2 regions of the Actinospica robiniae DSM 44927 genome follow, and region 1 is predicted to be linked to the other one. Evidence: riboswitches for the same ligand, from Rfam matches in the RefSeq annotation. Region 1 holds a riboswitch; the other holds the start of a gene.
The links. Region 1 has a riboswitch for cobalamin ahead of ACTRO_RS05330 (ribonucleoside-diphosphate reductase subunit alpha). Riboswitches for the same ligand answer to the same signal wherever they lie in the genome.
Positions count from the first base shown of each region.

Region 2: it holds a riboswitch for cobalamin, as region 1 does, so the genes downstream of both, ACTRO_RS50540 (VWA domain-containing protein) here and ACTRO_RS05330 (ribonucleoside-diphosphate reductase subunit alpha) in region 1, are expected to answer to the same signal.

Region 1 is NZ_KI632511.1:1,235,848-1,243,425, forward strand. Features, by position in the region: gene ACTRO_RS05330 (ribonucleoside-diphosphate reductase subunit alpha) at 17-2,362, opposite strand; cobalamin riboswitch at 2,518-2,759, opposite strand; gene ACTRO_RS05335 (DJ-1/PfpI family protein) at 2,805-3,431, opposite strand; gene ACTRO_RS05340 (LCP family protein) at 3,592-5,268, shown strand; gene argG (argininosuccinate synthase) at 5,972-7,471, opposite strand.
Region 2 is NZ_KI632511.1:8,012,151-8,019,728, reverse strand. Features, by position in the region: gene ACTRO_RS34680 (cobalt-precorrin-5B (C(1))-methyltransferase) at 1-321, opposite strand, end outside; gene cobM (precorrin-4 C(11)-methyltransferase) at 318-1,115, opposite strand; gene cobI (precorrin-2 C(20)-methyltransferase) at 1,112-1,843, opposite strand; gene ACTRO_RS34665 (cobyrinic acid a,c-diamide synthase CobB) at 1,840-3,243, opposite strand; gene cobO (cob(I)yrinic acid a,c-diamide adenosyltransferase) at 3,237-3,857, opposite strand; gene ACTRO_RS50540 (VWA domain-containing protein) at 3,859-5,973, opposite strand; cobalamin riboswitch at 6,019-6,171, opposite strand; gene dhaK (dihydroxyacetone kinase subunit DhaK) at 6,222-7,214, shown strand; gene dhaL (dihydroxyacetone kinase subunit DhaL) at 7,226-7,578, shown strand, end outside.

The sequences.
Region 1 (7,578 bases):
ACCTCGTCTACGGCGGTCACTGGCAGGCCTCGCAGGCTTCGGGGTTCTCCAGCGAGCACGCGACGGCCGCGTCCACCGGGATCGACTCGATCTCGGGCGCGGCGCCCTGGGCGGCAACCGTCGCCTGCTGGATGCGCGTGGCCGGCCGGGAACGCAGATAATAGGTCGACTTGAGGCCCGACTTCCACGCGTACATGTACATCGAGGAGAGCTTGCCGATGGTCGGAGCCGCCAGGAACAGGTTCAGCGACTGCGACTGGTCCACGAACGGCCCGCGCGCCACCGCCAGGTCGATCAGCGCGCGCTGCGGCAGCTCCCACGCCGTGCGGTACAGCTCCTTTACTTCGTCCGGCAGCACCGGGATCGACTGCACCGACCCCTCCGCACGCTTGATCGCCTCGCGGATCGCCGACGTCCAGAGCCCCAAGTCCTTGAGCTCCTGCACCAGCGCCGTATTGATCTGCAGGAACTCGCCCGACAGCGTCTCGCGCTTGAACAGGTTGGACACCTGCGGCTCGATGCACTCGTAGCACCCTGCGATCGAAGCGATGGTCGCGGTCGGCGCGACGGCGACCAGCAGCGAGTTGCGCAGGCCGGTCGCGGCCACCCGCGCCCGGACGGCCGCCCAACGCTCCCCCAGTTCGGGCGAGGTCGCCACGCCCCACAGGTCCGGCTGAAGCGCGCCCGTCGACGCCCGGGTCTCCGCGTACGCGGGGTGAGCGCCGAAGTCCTCCGCCAGCCCGGCCGAGGTCTCGAGCGCGGTCAGGTAGATCTCCTCGGAGACCAGAGTCGACAGCTCGCGGGCCCGCGCGTCGTCGAACGGCAGACGCAGCGCGAAGAAGACGTCCTGAAGCCCCATCACGCCGAGGCCCACCGGCCGCCAGCGCGGGTTGGAGGCCGCGGTCTGCTCGCTCGGGTAGTAGTTGATGTCGATGACGCGGTCGAGGAACTCAACCGCCGTGCGCACGGTCGCGCGCAACTTCTCCCAGTCGACCCCGTCGCGCGCCTCGGTCAGATGCGCCGCGAGGTTGATCGACCCGAGGTTGCACACGGCCGTCTCGGCGTCGGAGGAGACCTCGATGATCTCGGTGCACAGATTAGACAGGTGCACGGTATTTCCGGGCCGCCCGGTCTGGTTGCAGAGGCGGTTGGCGGCGTCCTTGAAGGTCATCCAGCCGTTGCCGGTCTGCGCGAGCGTGCGCATCATCTTCCCGTACAGCTCGCGCGCGCTCACCTGCCGAACGTACCGCCCCTCGGCCTCGGCCGCCCGGTACGCCGCGTCGAACTCCTCGCCCCACAGATCGGGCAGTTCAGGAACCTGATCCGGATCGATCAGCGACCACAGCCCGTCCTCCTCGACGCGGCGCATGAACTCGTCCGGGATCCAGTTGGCCAGGTTCAGGTTGTGGGTGCGCCGGGCGTCCTCGCCGGTGTTGTCCCGCAACTGCAGGAACTCCTCGATGTCCGGGTGCCACGGCTCGAGGTACACGCAGGCCGCGCCCTTGCGCCGGCCGCCCTGGTTGACCGCCGCCACCGACGCGTCGAGCGTGCGCAGGAACGGCACGATCCCGTTCGACCGGCCGTTGGTGCTCCGGATCAGCGCGCCGCGCGAGCGCACCCGCGAGAACGCGATCCCGATGCCCCCGGCGAACTTCGAGAGCCGCGCGACCTGGTGGTAGCGCGCATAGATGGAGTCCAGCTCGTCACGCGGAGAGTCGACGAGGTAGCAGGAGGACATCTGCGTGTGCCGCGTGCCGGAGTTGAACAGCGTCGGCGAACTCGGCAGGTACGCCAGCGACGACATCAGCCGGTAGAACCCGACCGCCTCCTCCACCGTCCGCGAGAGCCCGCACGACACGCGCAAGAGAAAGAACTGCGGAGTCTCGATGACGTCCCGGGCCACCGGGTGGCGCAGCAGGTAGCGGTCGTAGACGGTCCGCAGCCCGAAGTACTCGAAGCGCAGATCGCCGGCTGCGTCCACCGCCGCATCCAGCTCCTCGGCATGCGCCTTCACGAACGCGGCCGTCTCGTCCCCGATCAGGCCCTCGGCGTGCCCGAGCGCGATCGACGCGCTGAAGCCGTCGGCCCCATGCGCCGCCGCCTCGTCCGCGACGACCTCGGACAGCAGCCGCGCGGCCAGCTTCGAGTACTGCGGCTCCTCCCCGATCAGCTCCGCCGCGCACTGCACCGCGAGCCGGACCGCCTCCGCCCGGTCGGCGCCCTCGTTGAGCCCGCCGAGCGTCTTGCGCACCACCCGCGCCGGATCGACGTCGGGCAGATCCCGCGCCCACCGCGCCACCGCGTCCTCGACCTGCCCGACCCGCCCGGCTTTTTCGATCTGCCCGACCTGCCCGACCGTCACTGCTTGCTCCTCGCGCGTCCGAAGTACGGTCCGCAGCACACGCGGGGCACACGACGAGCGGGTGGAACGGATCAGCGGGCAGCACGAGAAGACGCCCCGTCGGTTCCGACACGCCGTCAGCCGACCCACGCGGCTCCGGACGGCCGCGCCCGGGGACGGACGCGGCACCGCTGGCAGGTCTTCGGACTCGCGGGCACCCGGATCCGGACGAAGCCGGAAAACCCCGGAATCTACTGGCCGTCACTTCCCAGGCTGCGCGTGCGCGACGCGGGCACCCAGTGTGTACGACGGCGGTCGTTCCCACTCACCGCTGCGGGGCAGTCCCGGACTCACACCGGGTTCCCTCTTTCCTCGGCCGCCCCTGAGGATCGGCCGAACCAGCTGCGTCAGACACCATATCTTGTAGCCGCACGAAAGTCACACCCAACATGTCGGGCTCGCCTCAGGATTCGACGACCGTTCCGAGCGTCCGCTCGACTCTCCCCAGCACCCGCTCGATCGTCTCCCGTTCCTCCCCGACGGGCGCCACGTACGCCAAAACCGCGCGCGCCGCCGCCACCCCTAGCGTCCGCGCGATGACCCATGCGGCGAGGTACTGAGACGCGAGACACCCGCCCGCCGTGGCCACGTTCCCGTCGGCGTGGAACGGCTCGTCCAGCACCTTCACATCGCAGGCCTCGACGAACGGCCGGCTCTTCGAATCCGTGCAGACCGGCCTGTCCCCACCGACCAGGCCGAGCCGCGCCAGCACCAGCGCGCCAGAACACTGCGATCCGATCAGCTGGCGTTCCGGATCGAGGCGGAGGGTGCTGATCAACCCGTCGTCCGCCACCACGTCCCGCGTCCTCACCCCGCTGCCGATCAGCACCACGTCCGCGTCGGTAACGAACTCCAGCGGCCGCTGCCCCCGCACCTCGACGCCGTTCATCGACGTCACCACCGGACTCGGCGTCGTGATGAAAGCCGCCAAACCGTCATTTCCGCACCGATTGATCAGAGCGGAGGCGATGAAGCTGTCCAGCTCGTTGAACCCGTCGAAGGTCACCACCGCCACCCGCGTTCCGTCCATGCCGCGAGTCTCGCCCGACCCGAAGCCGCACGTCGCGGGCCAATCGACACCCAGTGGACTTGCCCCGGCAACCGGAGCTCCATACTCCGGCGTCGTCACAGGCGAAGATGACGGGCTTGAACAGCCTTGAACAGGCGAATGGGTGGGGTGGGAGCGGCACATGCACGGGCGCGATGACACATACGTCAACCGGGATCCGGACCTCGACGAGATCGACCCGCCCCTACGTTCCCGCAGCTCAGCCGGCCAGAACCCCCGCCGTGCCGCCCAGTCCAACCGCCCCAACCGCCGCCGCGGCCGTAGCAGCCGTAGCGGCAAGCGCAGGGCGCTAAGATACGTCGGTTTCTCCCTGGCCGGGCTGCTGGTCGCGACCGCGGGCGTGGGCGGCTACGTCTACGTCCACCTCAACGGCAACATCAAGTCCAGTTCGCTGCTCCCCAACGACGTGACGCAGGCCCCGGAGATACCCGACCAGTTCGGCCGCACCGCCATGAACATCCTGCTGCTCGGCAACTCCGCCCGCCTCGACGCCGCGGACTGCCACCTGGGCGGAGCCTGCGACGACACCGAGTCCACCGCGGACACCCTCATGGTCATGCACGTGGCGGCCGACCGCTCGAACATGACGATCATGTCGATCCCCCGCGACTCGATCGTGGACCTGCCCTCCTGCGCCCACGCGACCAGAGGCCTGATGAACGCCGCCCTCAGCGGCGGCCCGTCCTGCGCGGTGCAGGCCGTCAACGACCTCACCGGCCTCACGATCGACCACTTCATCGAGATCGACATGTCCGGCGTGGTCACCATGTCCAACGCCCTCGGCGGCGTGCCGGTCTGCGTGACCAACAACATCTACGACTCGTACTCGCACCTGAAGCTCCCCAAGGGGACGAGCGTCATCCAAGGCCAGCAGGCACTCGCCTGGCTGCGCACCCGCCACGCCTTCCCCGACGAGCGCTACCGCGAGCAGGCCCAGCACATGTTCCTGGCCGCGCTCTTCCGCAAGCTCTCGGCGAACGAGTCCCTCACCCACGTCAGCACGCTGTATTCAGTGGCCGACGCGGCGACCAAGTCGCTGACGGTGGACCCGAAGCTCTCCTCGATCACGAGCCTGCTCTCCCTCGCCCAAGAACTCGGCAAGGTACCCGCGAACCGGATCACCATGCTCTCGGTGCCGACGGACGACTACTCGGGCACCAACGCGGCCTGGAAAGAGCAACTCCAGTTCTCCCAGCCGGCCGCCGACCAGATGTTCGCCGCGATCAAGTCCGACACGTCGTACACGTCCGGGTCGAAGGCGGGCAGCGGCGACGGAACTGGCAGCGGGAGCGGAAGCGGCAGCGGTAAGGCAGGAGCTTCCGCGACGGCGTCCTCAGCGGGCGGCGCGTCCACCAGCGGCCCGAACGCCGCCAACGTCGTCACGTCCACCGTCCACGCAGTGGTGGAGAACGGCAGCGGCCAGAACGGCCGAGCCGGTGCCATCGCCCAGGTACTCGTGAGCGCCGGCTTCACCAGCGCCAACATCATCCCCCAAACCGCCGCCGTGCGCGCCACCACGGCTCTGTACTACCCCTCCAACCGCGCCGACTCCGCCGCCGCAGTCGCCCAAGCACTCGGCATACCGAGCTCGTCGATGCACGAATCAGCGGACTACACCCAGGTCACCGTGGTGATCGGCCAGGACTGGAAGACCGGGGACATGTTCAGCACGGCCACGTCGTCAGGAGGCGCAGGCGGCAGCTCCACCGCCGTAGCGTCCTCCGCACCGCTGAGCTCGCACGAGACGAACGCCGGCGACAGCAACGCATGCATGGCGGTCCAGAAGCCTGAGTGGTGATCGGACGGGGCGGCGGGCTGAGGCGGGACGGGACGGGACGGATGCAAGGGCGTTGATTGACACGCGGCGCCCCTGCTCCGTTCCCGCGACATCGCAACCCCGTTACCCCGTTACCCCGCTACGCCTTAGCCGCGACTCGCGCCTCCTCGCACAACCAACCGCACTGCCCGCTCCGCTGCAAGGCCGTGTCACTGCGTCGCAGCGTCTCCCCGTCATCCCGCATTCCACGTCGTCCCGTCGCCCCGCATGCCTTCTCCCCACCCTGTCTCCATGTCGACGGCGTCCCGCACGACGCTGATCTCACCACTCCACGGTACGCATCCACCCATCCCCAAAATGCGTATCGCCCTGTCCCGGTGCTTGCGCACCGGGACAGGGCGATTACTGGGCAGCAGCGCCGGGCTAACGGACCAGCGCTATCGCGCCGCTCCGCCACCCTGCTCTCGCTCAGCCCGCTCCGAAACTTAGGCGTCTCTCGGCGTCCCTCGCTCAGTCGCTCCCTGGCTCGAGCATTCCCTGACTAAGCCGGCCCTCGCTTGGCCGTTCCCTCGGCTAGCCGATCCCTCGCCAAGCCGCCGGGCTTCCCTAGCCGCTGGGCATTCCTGGCCGCTGGGGGGCCTGCCAAGCCGCCGGGCTTCCCTCGCCGACAGCCCTGCCAAACCGCGGACCGGTCCCCCAAGCCGCCATTCCATTGCCTAGTCGCCTAGTCGTTCCCCGCCTCCATCGCCGCGCGGTCGAGCAGCTCGTCCTCCGGCACCGCTCCCACCGTCGCGATCTCCTCGGCGCCGCCTTCCGCCATCGCGCCGATCAGACCCGTCGGGCCGACCTGCACCTCGCCGGCCTGCGCGGGCGCCAGTGCGCCGACGGGCCGGCCTGCGGCCTGGTGCGTGCCGGTGAGCGCGGCCTGGGCGGTACCGACCATGCCGAGCGCGGAGTACTGCTCGAGCTTGGCGCGGGAGTCGGCGATGTCCAGGTTGCGCATCGTCAGCTGGCCGATGCGGTCGACCGGACCGAACGCGGCCTCCTCGACCCGCTCCATCGACAGCTTCTCCGGGTGGTAGCTGAAAGCCGGTCCGGAGGTGTCAAGGATCGAATAGTCCTCGCCGCGGCGCAGACGCAGCGTGACCTGGCCGGTGACGGCCATGCCGACCCAGCGCTGCAGCGACTCGCGCAGCATCAGCGACTGCGGGTCCAGCCACCTGCCCTCGTACATGAGCCGGCCGAGCCGGCGGCCCTCGTTGTGGTAGCTGGCCACCGTGTCCTCGTTGTGGATCGCGTTGACCAGACGCTCGTAAGCCGCGTGCAGCAGCGCCATGCCGGGAGCCTCGTAGATGCCGCGGCTCTTGGCCTCGATGATCCGGTTCTCGATCTGGTCGGACATGCCGAGGCCGTGCCGCCCGCCGATCTCGTTGGCCCGCTTGACCAGGTCGACCGCGGTGGCGAAGGACTCGCCGTTGATCGCGACCGGTCGGCCCTGCTCGAAGGAGATGGTGACGTCCTCGGCCTCGATCTGCACGGACGCGTCCCAGAAGCGCACGCCCATGATCGGCTCGACGATCTCGATGCCGTTGTCGAGGTGCTCGAGCGACTTGGCCTCGTGCGTCGCGCCCCAGATGTTGGCGTCGGTGGAGTACGCCTTCTCCTTGCTGGCGCGGTAGGGCAGCTTGCGCGCCACCAGCCACTCGGACATCTCCGTGCGGCCGCCGAGCTCGCTGACGAAGTCGGCGTCGAGCCAGGGCTTGTAGATGCGCAGCGACGGGTTGGCGAGCAGGCCGTAGCGGTAGAACCGCTCGATGTCGTTGCCCTTGTAGGTCGAGCCGTCGCCCCAGATCTGGACGGCGTCCTCGAGCATCGCGCGCACCAGCATCGTGCCGGTGACGGCGCGGCCGAGAGGCGTCGTGTTGAAGTAGGTGCGGCCGCCCGAGCGGATGTGGAAGGCACCGCAGGCGAGTGCGGCGAGCCCTTCCTCCACCAGGGCCGCGCGGCAGTCGACCAGCCGAGCGATCTCGGCGCCGTATTCCTCGGCGCGGCCGGGGACGGAGTCGATATCGGTCTCGTCATACTGACCGATGTCGGCGGTATACGCGCAGGGCACGGCGCCCTTCTCGCGCATCCACGCGACCGCTACGGAAGTATCGAGGCCGCCGGAGAAGGCGATGCCGACGCGTTCGCCGACGGGCAGGGAGGTGAGTACCTTGGACACATCGATATTATATGTGTCCCAGTGCACAAACATGCAAGCCGTCTCGCATCCCGGGCGTGTCGCGGATACGCCAGGGCCGTGACGTGGACGCGAGCGGGCCACCGGCT
Region 2 (7,578 bases), 6.8 Mb from region 1:
CCACGTGACGGTCGCGGTCAGGTGTGCTCCGTGCGTCACGTCCGGATCGTCGCCCGCGTCCTTGACCACGACCGCCTCGGCCCGGCTCGCCCGCGACACGTCGCAGTGTTCGACCGCGAAGCGGACCCGCTGCGTCCACGCACCGTCCTTGCCCGGGAGCGCGATCTCCACCTCGTGCTGCGGATCCCCGGTGGCCAGCGCGAGAACAGCGGCCTTCGCGGCGGCGGTCGCGCACGAGCCGGTGGTCCAGCCCGGTCGCAGGGCCCTGCCGTCGCGCTGCTTCATCGTGCGCGGCAGATCCGGTTCTCGCAGTTCGTTCATCGCGCGCGCAAGGCCCGGCGTGCCTCGGGATCCGCGCGACGGTGCTCGTGGAAGTGCCCGGGGTGGTAGAGGTGCGAGCGCGTGCCGGAGGAGGCCAGGGCCGGGCCGACCAGGAACAGCGTGTGCTTCCACAGCTTGCGGGCGCGCACCTGCTCGGCCATCGTGCCGATCGTGCACTCGACCAGCTCGCCGTCCGGCCAGGTCGCCCGCGAGGCGACGATCACCGGCGTGTCGGCCTCGTATCCGCCGGCCACCAGTTCCTCGGCCAGCCGGGCGCAGCGCGCGGCGGACAGGAAGATCGCCATCGTCGTGCCGTGCGCGGCGAACGAGCGGATGCTCTCGCCGGAGGGCATCGGCGTCTTCCCGCCCTCGAGCCGGGTCAGGATGACCGACTGGGCCACCTCGGGCACGGTCAGCTCGCGCTGCGCGAGTGCCGCGACGGCCGAGAACGCGGACACGCCGGGGACGATCTCCGTCTCCAGGCCGAGTGCCCGCGCCCGCTCCAACTGCTCTTGCACGGCGCCCCACAGCGCCGGATCGCCCGAGTGCACCCGCGCGACGAGCAGTCCCTCACGCGCGGCCTGCTCGTAGTACGGCAGCACACCCTCGATCGGCAGCGCCGCGGAGTCGACCGTGATCGCATCCGGGCGCGCGTGCTCCAGGATCTCGGCCTGGACCAGGCTCGAAGCCCAGATCACGATGTCCGCCGCGCCGATCGCCCGCGCCCCGCGCAGGGTGATCAGGTCCGCGGCTCCCGGACCCGCGCCGATGAAGGTGACCTTGCCGCCGCTCACAGCGCTCTCCCTCTCCCCCGGCGCGCCGCGGGGACGATCAGGGTCGTGAAATACGAGGCGCGTTCCTCGTCCCAGTCGGCCAACGGCACTATCCGCTCGTCCGGAAGCCCGAGTTCACTGCCGAGCACCGCCTCCGCCGCACGGCCGCGCGCCTTGACGAGCGCGACGAGCTCGCGCATCGACCGGCCGCCTTTGTAGATGACGACTGTGCCGCCGCCCTCCAGCGCAGACGTGACTTCGGCCAGCCCGGCCGTGGCGGGCACGAGCGTCAACGACTCGCGGCCCTCGGCCAGCCGCACGGCCGCACGCGCCGCAAGATCCTGCATCGCGGTCACCCCGGCGACGGTCTCGATCCGCACCGAGGCGTCCACCGCGGCGACCGTCTGCGCGAGGTAGCCGAAGGTCGAGTAGACGTTCGGATCGCCGAGCGTGACGAACACGACGCGGCTGGCGCCGTCGTCGAAAGCCTGCAGCACCGCTCGGGCCGCGTCGTCCCAGGCAGTGGAGCGCCGCTTGGTCACCCCACCGCGGTCGTCGAGCGCGAACACCAGCCGGCGGACGGCGACGTGTGCCGCCTCGGTCACGATCTCCTCGGCCCTGGAGAGCCGATCAGGGTCCGTTGACGGGGCGAACACCACGTCGGCTTCGCCCAATGTCCGCAACGCCTTGAGCGTCACCAGTTCCGGATCTCCCGGGCCCACACCCACGCCGATCAGCGTCCTGCTCATGCCGCATCACCCGCGTACTCGGCGGCCGCGGCGACGATGCGGCGCGGGATCTCCGGCGCTCCCGCCCAGTGCAGGTGCAGGTAGGAGGCGTGCACGCGGCCGGCCCCGAAGCCCTCCGCGACCTTCTCGCCCTCGGAGCCGCGCCAGAACCAGGCCGGCTGAGGGCTGGAGCCAGGTGTCAGGACCGTGCGATGGAACTCGTGCCCGTTCACGCGCGTGCCGGTCGGGCTCAGCACCGAGTCCGTGCCGGCCACCGCCTCACGGTACCCGAGCGTCAGCCGCTCGCTCATCCGCGCCTCGGCGTCCACCACCCCGCACATCGGCACGCCGTCGAGCTTCTTGGCGAGGTACAGCAGCCCGGCGCACTCGGCCGCGATCACGCCGCCCGAGTCCGCGAACCGTCGGACGGCGCCGAGCAGCGCCGCGTTCTCAGCCAGCTGCGACGCGTAGACCTCCGGGAAACCGCCGCCGATCACCACAGCCGACGTGCCGTCAGGCAGCGCCTCGTCCCGCAGCGGGTCGAACGACACGACCTCGGCGCCGGCGGCCCTGAGCAGCTCGGCGTGCTCCGCGTAGGAGAACGTGAACGCCGCGCCCCCGGCCACCGCCACCACCGGGCGCGTCCGGCACGCCACCGGGCCGCCGAGCTCGCCGATCGCGAGCTCCGGCGACCACGTCTCCTCCGCGGCCACCTGCGCCGCGCTCGCCGCGATCCGCTCGATCCGGTCCACGTCGACGTGCGTGGCGACCAGGTCGGCCAGCGCGTCCACCGTGGCCAGCGCGTCCGGCGCCCGCTCGGCCGCCGGAACCAGCCCGAGATGACGGGACGGAGTCGCCGCCGCGTCGCTGCGATGCAGCACCCCGAGCAGCGGAACGCCGATCTCCTCCAGCGCCGCCGCCAGGATCTCGCGGTGCCGCGCCGACCCGACCCGGTTGAGCACGACCCCGGCGAGCCGCACCCGGCGGTCGAACCCGCGGAACCCGTCCACCAGCGCGGCCACCGAACGCCCCTGCGCGGTCGCGTCCACGACCAGCACCACCGGCGAGCCGGTCAGCACGGCCACCTGGGCACTCGAAGCCAGCTCGCCGCGTCCGACAGCGCCGTCGTACAGCCCCATCACGCCCTCGATGACGGCGATGTCGGCGCCGGCGGTGCCGTGCCCGAAGACACCGACCATCCGGTACTCGCCGACCAGGAAGGGGTCCAGGTTCCGGCCCGGCCGGCCCGCGGCCAGCGCGTGGTAGCCCGGGTCGATGTAGTCCGGCCCGACCTTGAACGGCGCCACCCGCCGCCCCCGCCGCGCCAGCACCGCGATCAGCCCGGTGGCGACCGTCGTCTTCCCGTGCCCGGACGCCGGTGCCGCGATCAGCACCCGCGGCACGGCGGAGACCGTCACCATTCGATGCCCTTCTGCCCCTTGCGCCCGGCGTCCATCGGATGCTTGACCTTCGTCATCTCCGTCACCAGATCCGCGCACTCGAGCAGCGCGGGCGCGGCATCGCGGCCGGTGATGATCACGTGCTGGGTCCCCGGCCGGGCGCGCAGCACCGCGACCACCTCGTCCACGTCCACCCAGCCCCAGGTCATCGGGTAGGTGAACTCGTCGAGCAGGTAGAGCCGGTAGGTCTCGGCGGCAAGGTCCCGCTTGATCTGCTCCCAGCCGGCCCGCGCGTTGTCCGCCTGCAATTCAGGGTCCGAATGCAGGTCCTGGATCAGCCAGCTCCAGCCCTCGCCCATCTTGTGCCAGGCCACCGGCGCGCCCTGCCCGGTCTGCTCGTGCACAGCCCCGAGCGCCTTGAACGCCGGCTCCTCGCCGATCTTCCACTTCGCGCTCTTGACGAACTGGAACACCCCGATCGGCCACCCGGCGTTCCACGCCCGCAGCGCCAGGCCGAAGGCGGCCGTGGTCTTGCCCTTGCCGTGGCCGGTGTGCACCACCGTCAGCGGCAGCGCGCGGCGCTGACGGGTGGTCAGGCCGTCCTCCGGGACGTATACGGGCTTGCCCTGGGGCATGTCAGGCCGCCTTTCGCACGAGGTGGTCGAGCGCCGCGGCGGAGACCGAGCCCATCGGCACGTGCTCCCCGCCGAGCCGGAAGGCCAGGTCTGCGGCCAGCCCCAGCCGCACCGGCCCGGTTTCGCAATCCACGACCACGCAGGCCACGCCGGCGGACCCGAGCAGTTCCGCGGCACGCCGGGCGTCGGCCAGAGCCGTGCCCGACCCGGTCGCGCGCCCGTCCGTGACCAGCACGAGCAGCGCGCGCCGCCGCGGATCGCGCAACCGCTCGCGCTGCACGACGGTGTGCGAGAGCAGCAGCCCCGAGGCGAGCGGCGTGCGCCCGCCGGTCGGAACGGCGGCGAGCCGCGCGGCCGCGGCCTCGACGGAGCCGGTGGGCGGCAGGACGAGCGTGGCGGACGAGCCGCGGAAGGTGATCAGCCCGACCTTGTCGCGGCGCTGATAGGCGTCGAGCAGGAGCGAGAGCACGGCGCCTTTGACGGCGGACATGCGCGAGCGTGCCGCCATGGAGCCGGAGGCGTCGACGGCGAAAAGGACGAGGTTGCCCTCACGGTCGCGCCGCACCGCCGTGCGCAGGTCGGAAGGCAGGAAGCTGAGGGCAGCGCCGCGGCTCGCGGTCGGATCGACTGGATACGTAGCGGTTGCGGCCTGTCGGACAGCCGCCGCCCGCATCGTCGCCGGAAAGTGGATCACTCGCCCGAACGTCCCGCCGGAAGCAGGCAGCTCGGCCCCGACCGTCCGCCCCCGCCCGCGCGAGCGTCCAGCCGACCGTCGCCCCGGCACCCCGTCGCCGACCCCCGGAACCGCGAAAAGCCGCGTCCGATACGTCGCGCCGGCGGCGACGGCAGCCTGCTCACCGGCTCCGGGCCCTCCCTTTGACGGCGCATCAGCACCGGAGTCGCCGGAAGGGGGCGGAGGCGTGGGTCGGTTCCCAGCGCCGTCATCAGTACCAGCCCCCGACCCTCGCGGGGCGTTGGGCCTGTTATCCGGCCCCGGACCGCCCTCGCCGCCGCCGTTCCCGGCGCCGCCCTCACCGCCGCCGCCGTCAGGTCCCGCGCCGCCCGGACCGCCGTCCGGCCCGTCTCCGCCGCCGCCGCCCTCCGGATCCGCGCACGCCTGCTCGAGCTGCTTCTCGTCCAGCCCCGGCGCGTCGAAGGGGTTGCGGCGCCGGCGGTGCGGCAGGGCGAGCCGCGCCGCGTCGCGCACCTCCTCGGCGGTCACCGCCGGCCGGCCGCGCCAGGCGGCCAGCGCCACCGCGGCGCGCGCGGTCACCAGGTCCGCCCGCATGCCGTCCACTTCGAACTCGGCGCAGACCCGCGCGATCCGCTCCAGCTCCGCGTCCGGCAGCTCCACAGCCCGCAGCACTGCGCGGGCAGCCGCTATCCGCCGGCCGACCTCCGCGTCCGCCTCGTCCCAGCGCGCGCAGAAACCCTCCGGATCCGCCTCGTACGCCAGACGGCGGCGCACCACCTCGGCGCGCTGCTTCGGGTCGCGGCTGGCCGCCACGTCCACCGTCAGGCCGAAGCGGTCGAGCAGCTGCGGCCGCAGCTCGCCCTCCTCCGGGTTCATCGTGCCCACCAGCAGGAACCGGGCCGCGTGCCGGACTGACACGCCGTCACGCTCCACGTGTGCCTCGCCCATCGCGGCCGCGTCCAGCAGCACGTCGACGAGGTGGTCCGGCAGCAGGTTGACTTCGTCCACGTACAGCACACCGCGGTGCGAGGCCGCCAGCAGCCCCGGCTGGAACGCCGCCTCGCCGCGACCGAGGGCGCGCTCGAGGTCCAGGGCGCCGGTGAGCCGATCTTCAGACGCGCCGACCGGCAGTTCGACCAGGCGCGCCGCCCGCAGTGCCGCGCTCTCGCCGGCGGGCTCAGAGCCGTGCGGCCCGTCCGGGCACTGCTCGTCCGGCGCGGCCGGCTCGCACGAGAAGCGGCAACCGGGCACGACCTCGACCTGCGGCAGCACCGCGGCCAGCGCGCGCACCATGGTCGATTTGGCAGTGCCCTTCTCGCCGCGCACCAGCACCCCGCCCACGGCGGGATGGATCGCGTTGAGGATCAAAGCAAGCCGCAGCTCGTCCTGCCCGAGCACGGCCGAAAAAGGGAAACGCAGCACAGCGCCGATCCACTCCTACCCGGGAGCCCACGCCCGTTCGTAGCGACAGTCATACGTGCCGGGCGCAGTTCCTGACTCGCCCGCGACGCGCTCGGCGTACGGGGGCTGACAGTGGCGGGACCGTTCCGGATTCGCACCGGATTCCTGCGGGGCCGACGGGTAAGAGCATAGCCGCACCGCCCGGCGCGCCGATCCGGCGCACGCGGCGCCTACCGCGCCGCCGGGCCCGCACGGCAGAATGGGGCACCATGAAGATGCTGATCAACTCGCCGGAGACGGTGGTCGCCGATGCCCTGGCCGGGCTCGCCGCCGCGCACCCGGGCCTGCGGGTGGACGCCGAGCGGCGGATCGTACTTCGGGCCGAGCCGGGCGCCGCGGGCAAGCCCGCGCTGATCTCCGGCGGCGGATCAGGCCACGAACCCCTGCACGCCGGTTACGTCGGTTTCGGCATGCTCGACGCGGCCTGCCCCGGGGAGGTGTTCACCTCGCCGGTGCCGGACCAGATGCTGGCCGCGGCGCAGGCCGCGGACACCGGCGGCGGGGTGCTGTTCCTGGTGAAGAACTACACCGGCGACGTGCTCAACTTCCAGCTCGCCGCGGATCTGCTCGAGGACGAGGGCATCGCCTCCCGCTCGGTGCTGATCGACGACGACGTCGCAGTCGAGGACTCGCTCTACACCGCCGGGCGGCGCGGCACCGGCGCGACCCTGTTCGCGGAGAAGCACGCGGGGGCCGCGGCGGAACGCGGCGCCGGGCTGGACGAGGTGGCGGCGGTGGCCGAACGGACGAACGCGGTCTGCCGCTCGTTCGGGATCGCGCTCGGCCCGTGCACCACGCCGGCCGCCGGCCGGCCCGGCTTCGAGCTGGGCGAGGACGAGATCGAACTCGGCGTCGGCATCCACGGCGAGCCCGGCCGCCGCCGCGCGCGCTACGCCCCGGCGAGCGAGCTGGCCGAGATCGCGGTGGAGGCGGTGTGCGCCGACCTCGACTTCCGCGGCGACGCGATGGTGCTGCTCAACGGCATGGGCGCGAGCCCGCTGCTCGAGCTCTACGTCGTCTACGCGGAGGTGGTGCGGGCGCTGGACCGGCGCGGCGTGCGCGTGGTGCGCAACCTGGTCGGCGACTACATCACCAGCCTGGACATGCCCGGCTTCTCGGTGACGGTGTGCCGGGCCGAACCGGAACTGGTGGCTTTGTGGGACGCGCCGGTGCAGACGCCGGCGCTGCGGTGGGGACGGTGACCGAGGTGACGATGCGGGACAAAGACGGACTCGACGCGGCGCTGTTCGTGGCCTGGCTCACGGCCGCGGCCGACGCCGTGGCGAAGGAGGCGCCCCGGCTGACCGAGCTCGACTCGGCGATCGGCGACGGGGACCACGGCACGAACCTCAAGCGCGGGTTCGCCGCGGTGGCCGCGAAGCTGGCGCAGGAGCCCCCGGCGACGCCGGGAGCGACGCTGCAGCTGACCGGCCGTCAGCTGATCTCGACCGTGGGCGGCGCCTCCGGGCCGTTGTACGGCAGCGTCTTCCGTGCCGCCGGCAAGGCTCTGGGCGACGCGGAGTCGGCGGACGTGCCGGCCCTCGCGGCGGCGTTCGCGGCCGGGCT